DNA from 2 places in the Novosphingobium sp. MBES04 genome. Region 2 is predicted to be linked to the other one. Evidence: riboswitches for the same ligand, from Rfam matches in the RefSeq annotation. Region 2 holds a riboswitch; the other holds the start of a gene.

Region 1 (3,237 bases), on a different contig from region 2:
GGCGCCCTTGAAGCTGTAGAACCGGTGGGCACCAATGGTCGTCAGGGGCTGGAGGCTGGAGGCCCAGTACGGCGCCACTTGAAGGGTATGGTAATGGGTCGCGAGACCGGCGGGGGCATAGACATCGCCCGACAGCGCGCCCCTCGCCACCGTTTCGGCGCGGTTCCAGAAGTAGGTCGCCGGACGACGGGACAGGGAGCCATCGCAGGTGAAGGAGAACTGGCAGCCCGTGGCAAGCTCGGAGCCTTCGTAGACAACGCCGCACACGGTGTCGGGATAACTGGGGTGCGCGAGGCGGTTGAGGACGACCTGGGCGACGGCGCGCTGTCCGGCGTCGGGCTCGCTCGCGGCTTCGTAGTAGATCGCGCTGGTCAGGCATTGCAGCGCGCGGGAGCGGTCGGTCGGCGAACTGGTGAAGGGCAGGTCGAGGACGTGGAGGGGCTGTGCCGTAGGGTTCTGGCCGATGGCGTGCCCGACAATCGTGCCTGCCAGGCCATCACCCTGGACGCCTTGTCCGCTTCGAGATAGTAGAACGCCGAGCCCGGGAAGCTGGCCCCCGCCTGCTCGAACGGCATGGGATCGGGCGTGTGGTGCTGGGTGGCCGCGTTGGCGATGCGGAAGCGCTCCCAGGTGCCGGGCATGGCAAAGGCGGTCAGGGCGGCCAACGAGAGTACGGTTCCGATCCGCCTGGTGTAGGCGCGGCGCGGTGCGGCGGTGCGGGTGGTGAACCGGCGGGCCCGGCGCTTGCGGGCAAAGTGCCCCTGGAAGTCGGCAGGGCGGCCATCGCGTAAATCGGGCAGGGCAGGCACGCGCGACATGGGGTTTCGTTCCGGATCCTTGGTTCGCCTACCCCCTCCCCATATCGGGCAGGGGGCGAGCGTTGGCGACACTCTCTATACAATACGCATCGTGGGTCGCGGTCACGCCTGTGAGGCGCGTCCCACCTCGGTACATGGATCGAGTTCGCCAGATTAGGGGAAAGGCTTTAAGAAAGCCTCTGCAACCTGCCAAGATGGTTCCGCGCAATGATTGCAGGGCGAGAGGTCTTTGAGTTGCAATTTCCCCATGGCGCACCTAAAGGCCGCGCGCACGCCACGGGTTGCCTGCTCGCGTTGACGCGGGGGCAGGCCTAAGAGGGAAGCCGGTTGCAACTCCGGCGCTGCCCCCGCAACTGTGACCGGGGAGCATCCCCTCCATTCGCGCCACTGAGCAATCGGGAAGGCCGGACGGGGATGCATCGATCCGGAAAGCCAGGAGACCTGCCCGGGGTCGTCGTTTGCAAACCGGGCGAGGGGACCGGTGGGCAGCGGTATGGGGCGCCACTTCGGGACCGGCGCGATCCTTCCGCCATGAACGGCCACACGTTCAGGGGGTTCCGGAAGGGGTAAGACATGAAGAGCCGTTATTTCGTGGGCGCCGCATTGGGCGTGGTCCTCGCACCTGTCTGTGCGCAGGCCGCCGAGGCCGGACCGCTCGACGAGACGATTGTGGTTGCCGCGACGCGCACCGAGGTCCCGCTCAGCCAGGTCGGCCAGTCGGTCAGCGTGGTGACGCGCGAGGACATCGAGCGCACCCAGGCGACCACCGCCAGCGAAGTGCTGTCGCGCCTGCCGGGCCTGCAGGTCACCAATTCGGGCGGCTTCGGCCAGCCTTCCAGCGTGTTCATCCGCGGCGCCGACAACGCGCAGAGCCTGGTCCTGATCGACGGCGTGCGCGTCAATGATCCGGGCGACGTGGGCGGCGGTTTTGACTTCGGCGCGCTCACCATCGGCCAGTTCGACCGGGTCGAGGTGGTGCGCGGGTCCTCGGGCGTGCTCTACGGCAGTCGGGCCATCGGCGGTGTCATCAACCTTGTCACCCAGCGTCCCGAGGAAGAGTGGCACGGCCGCGCGAGCGCCGAATATGGCTGGCGTGATCGCCGCCAGGTCTCGGCCTCGGCAGCGGGCCTGGTCGGCCCGGTCGGCCTGACGGTGGGCGGCAACTGGCTCAAGGGCGATGGCTATTCCGCCTTCAACGAGGATCGCGGCGGCACCGAGAAGGACGGCTTTGAAAACAAGAGCCTGAACGCCCGCGCGCAGGTGGAGTTGACCGAGGGCCTCTCCATCGACGGCGGCACCTTCTGGACCCGCGCCAACTACGACTACGACAACACCGGCGCCGATGCGCTCAATGTCGGGTTCAAGCGCGATCTGACGGGCTATGCCAACATCCGCTACGCCGGGCTCGATGACCGCCTGCACGCGCGCGTGGGTTATGGCGTGGTCGACACGCGCCGCATCTCCGACGACGCGGCCTGGGGGCCTTACGAGACCAACGGCAAGAACGAGCGCTTCGAAGGCCAGGTCGATTTCACCCCCATCGAGGCGGTGACGCTGCTGCTGGGGGCGGAGACCGAGACGCAGGACTTCTCCGACACCTACGATTCCAACGATTCGATGACCATCGACAGCCTCTTTGCCAATCTGACGCTGCGTCCGGTGCGCGGGCTCACGCTGAACGGCGGGCTGCGCTACGATGACAATTCGCAGTTCGGTGACCGCACCACCTTTGCCGTCAACGGCGCCTATGCCTTCGCGGGCGAGGATGGCCCGGTCGTGCGCGCCAGCTACGGCGAAGGCTTCAAGGCGCCCTCGCTCTACCAGCTCTACACCAACGCGGGGTACCGCGCGCTCGAGGCAGAGACGTCCAAGAGCTGGGACGTCGGCGTGGAGCAGCCTTTCGCGGGCGGCGCCGGGCTCTTCTCGGTCACCTATTTCGATCGCAAGACGAAGAACATGATCGACTATGACATGGCCCAGTGGAACTACTACAACATCGGTCGGGCTCGGGCGAAGGGTGTGGAACTGGGCATGCAGGTGATCGACTGGCAGGGTTTCGACATGAACCTTGCCTATACCTACCTTGATGCCACCAACACGCTGACCGGGGCGCGCCTGCCGCGCCGCACCAAGAGCAACATGACCGCGAGCCTCGACAAGCGCTGGGACGTCAATGGCCACGGCGGCCTGCGCCTGGGTGCGGAGCTGCGCGTGGGCGGCGCGCGCTGGGACGATGCGGCGCAGACCTACTACGTCGAAGGCAACACGGTCGTGAACCTGCGCGGGTCCTTCGCGGTCACGCAGAACGTCGAGGTCTTCGCGCGCATGGAGAACCTCTTTGACGAGCACTACGAAGTGGTGCGCACCTACGGCACGCCGGGCCGCTCGGCCTATGCGGGTGTGCGCGTGAAGATGTGAC
Region 2 (3,237 bases):
AACAGGTCGAGCTGGTGGACCGGAGCCCCGCTCGCCCGCTCGAGGATCATCGGGTCGAGGAAATCCGGCCCGCACTTGAAGACGCGCACGCGCCGCCCGGCACGCCGGTGGCGCCGGGCGAGGGCGGCGGTCACCAGCGTCTTGCCCTGGCCCGAGGCTGGGGCGGAGACGAGCAGGGCAGGGCACTGCGCGCTGTCGGTTGCGGGGCCGCAGGGGCTCACAGGTCGATCCCGACCTGCGCACGCACGCCCGCGCGAAAGGCGTGCTTTTCGTCGCGGATGGCGCTGACCGTGTCGGCCAGTTCGACCAGCTCCTCGTGCGCCGCGCGGCCAGTGATGACCACGTGCTGCATCGGGGGTCGGCCCCGGATTGCGGGCAGGATCTCATCCAGTTCGAGGTAGCGATACGTGACGAGATAGGTCAGTTCATCCAGCACCACCAGGGAGATGTCGGGATCGGAGAGGGCGGCTTTGGCCTTCTCCCAGCCCGCCCGTGCGGCGGCGATGTCGCGCGCACGGTTCTGGGTTTCCCAGGTGAAGCCCTCGCCGCAGTTCTCCCAGGTCACGCCGTCCTGGCGTGAGAGAAAAGCGCGTTCGCCCACGTCTTCCTTGCCCTTGATGAACTGGAACACCGCGGCCTTGCGGCCATAGCCGAGCGTGCGCGCGACCATGCCGAAGGCGCTGGAGCTCTTGCCCTTGCCGTTGCCGGTCAGGACCAGAACCAGGCCCTTGTCGATCTTGGCCGCTGCGATCCGCGCGTCGACCACCTTCTTGTGCTTGGCGGTGCGCACCTTGTGGCGGCGCTCCTCCTCGCTCAGCGTGGCGGTTTCGGTTTGGCTGGAAGCCTCGCTCACCGTGCGGCCTCGCGGCGCAGGTCGGGGCGTGCGCTCAGGGTGAGCGCCCAGAGGGCTGCGGCAATACCGCTCCAGGTCAGCGAGGCGACCAGGGCGCGCGGGAAGTAGCGTGCGAAGCGGGGCGCGAATTCGGCTAGCGTCGGGTCGGGATAGCGTCCGCCCAGGAAGTAGAAGCCGCCGCTCGAGCACAGGTGCGCGACGACCGTTGCGCCGCCGACGAGGAGCGCCATGGTGGGAAGCGAGGACAGGCGCTCGGGCAGGTTGGCGGCAAAGCGTCCGGCCATCCACATCGCCGCGTAGGCGGGGACCAGCATGGCGTAGGCGGGCGTGTAGCAGAAGTCCGAGACCCCCAGCACCGACATCGAGACGACGTCGATCGCGTAGGCAAGGCCGAACAGGCCCGCAAAGCCCGCCGCACGGCGCACGAAGTAGCCCAGGACGAAGAAGCTGGCGAGCGCGGTGCTGGGCACATGCTCCATGTGCGTCAGCGCATGCGAGCGGGTCAGTAGCATGACAGCGGCAAGGATGGCGAAGATCGTCCACTGGAAGCGGGACGAGGAAAGGGCAGGGGAGCGGTGCATGCGGGGTATCTCCTTGCAGAAAAGGGGAAAGGTGCGCTGGCGCGCGCCCATGCAAGGGCACGGCCAGAGGAAGCCGACAAAACGGGCCTTGGCTGGAAAACGAAAAAAAGTTCAGCAGTACGGCATGAATTTCAGGCTCCCTTCGACGCGACACACGAATGTCGTCCGCCAAGGGATATCCCCGCAGATCGCGAGGCCCTCGTCCGCCCGGTTCATCCCGCCCGCGCGAAAAAACGACGGCATCGGGCCGGTTTCCTGACTTCCCGGTTCACAGCGCGTCTTCGCCGCCTTCTCGGGAGATCCCTCCCAATGGCATGTGGCGATGCGCTCCCCGGTCACAGTTGCGGGAGCAGTGCCGGCCCAGATCGCCTCCTGGCGACCTTTCCGGACTTCCCGATTAAGCCCTCTCGGGCACCCGTTGCGCCCCCACGATTAGGCGACCATCGTCTTTCCCGCAAGTATATTGCACTTGCGCAGCGGGCAACGGACCTATAGTTCGCGGGCCCAAGCGACAGGTTCCCCGCAAGGGGATCAAAAGGGAACCGGGTGCAAGACCCGGGCTGCCCCTGCAACTGTAAGCGGCGAGCCATCCGGCCAATCTGCCATTGGGACATGCGTCCTGAGAAGGCGGTCGGAGCGCCCTGACCCGCGAGCCAGGAGACCTGCCTGACGCCGTCGTTCTTCATCCGGGCAGGGTGCACCGGGTGTTCGAGGGCCGCGCCGTCACTGGTCAAGGTCATCCCTCGCGTAGCGACAGCCACCGCCTTGCCGGATGCGATCCGGGCAGGGGGCGTCGGGTCGTGCGCTCTTCTCGAAAGCAGAAGATCTGCGATACGGCGGTTCCTTGCCACAACGGAGCGCAAGCGGCGGGCAAACCGTTGTTTGCATGAAGGGAATTGTCCCGCCCGTGTTGAAGTTTTCCTATCTGGCCGGAGTTTCGGCCCTCGTTTTCCCGCTGTCCGTCCTCGCACCTTCCTTCGCTCATGCAGAGGAAGCTCCTCCGGGTACGATCTACGTCAGCGCCTTGCGCACCCCGGTCGCCGCCGAGCGGGTTTCCTCCAGTGTCACCGTGCTTGATGAAGAAGCTATTGAGGACGCGCAGACTTTCTCCGTCACCGACATCCTGCTGCGCACGCCCGGTGTCTCGATCTCGCGCAACGGGGGGTACGGCACCAGCACCAGCCTGCGCATCCGCGGCGCGGATGATGGCACCACGGTCATGGTGATTGACGGCATGCGCCTGTCCGATCCCTCCTCGACGGCGGGCGGCGTCAATGTCTCCAACCTGTTCCTCGACGATGCCGAGCGCATCGAGATCCTGCGCGGGCCGCAGTCGATCCTATGGGGCAGCAACGCGATCGGCGGTGTCGTCAACGTGACCACGCGGCAGGCGTCAAAGCCGCTCGAAGGTAGCTTTGCCGCCGAGGCGGGCTCCAACCAGACCGTGTCGGCCCGCGCGGGCGTGGGCGGCACGAGCGACCTTGTCGACTGGCGCGTGGCGGGCTCCACCTTCCGCACCGACGGCATCTCGGCCCGTTCAAGCGGGACCGAGGATGACGGCTATCGCCGCACCTCGGCGAGCGGGTCGGCCCGCTTCAAGCTGGCCACTGACGTGTCGCTGGACCTGCGCGGCTACTGGTCGGATGCGCGTTCGGAGTTCGACGGGTCATCGGGCGATACGTATGCGTTTGGTACGACGCAGGAATGGTCGGGATATGCCGGGCTCAACTTCGGCCTGTTCGATGGGCGCCTCGTCAACCGGCTTGCGGTCACGCAGACGACCTCGGATCGCGAGAACTTCGA

What was found. Region 2 has a riboswitch for cobalamin ahead of MBENS4_RS15320 (hypothetical protein). Riboswitches for the same ligand answer to the same signal wherever they lie in the genome.
Region 1: it holds a riboswitch for cobalamin, as region 2 does, so the genes downstream of both, MBENS4_RS00555 (TonB-dependent receptor domain-containing protein) here and MBENS4_RS15320 (hypothetical protein) in region 2, are expected to answer to the same signal.

What each region holds. Positions count from the first base shown of each region.
Region 1 covers NZ_DF850488.1:147,762-150,998, reverse strand. Annotated here, with positions in the region: gene MBENS4_RS26280 (cell wall hydrolase) at 1-363, opposite strand, end outside; gene MBENS4_RS26275 (hypothetical protein) at 372-818, opposite strand; cobalamin riboswitch at 1,080-1,281, shown strand; gene MBENS4_RS00555 (TonB-dependent receptor domain-containing protein) at 1,392-3,236, shown strand; gene MBENS4_RS00550 (ABC transporter substrate-binding protein) at 3,233-3,237, shown strand, end outside.
Region 2 covers NZ_DF850489.1:327,167-330,403, forward strand. Annotated here, with positions in the region: partial or broken gene MBENS4_RS15310 (cobyrinate a,c-diamide synthase) at 1-221, opposite strand, end outside; gene cobO (cob(I)yrinic acid a,c-diamide adenosyltransferase) at 218-853, opposite strand; gene MBENS4_RS15320 (hypothetical protein) at 850-1,434, opposite strand; cobalamin riboswitch at 1,663-1,868, opposite strand; cobalamin riboswitch at 1,931-2,118, shown strand; gene MBENS4_RS15325 (TonB-dependent receptor plug domain-containing protein) at 2,342-3,237, shown strand, end outside.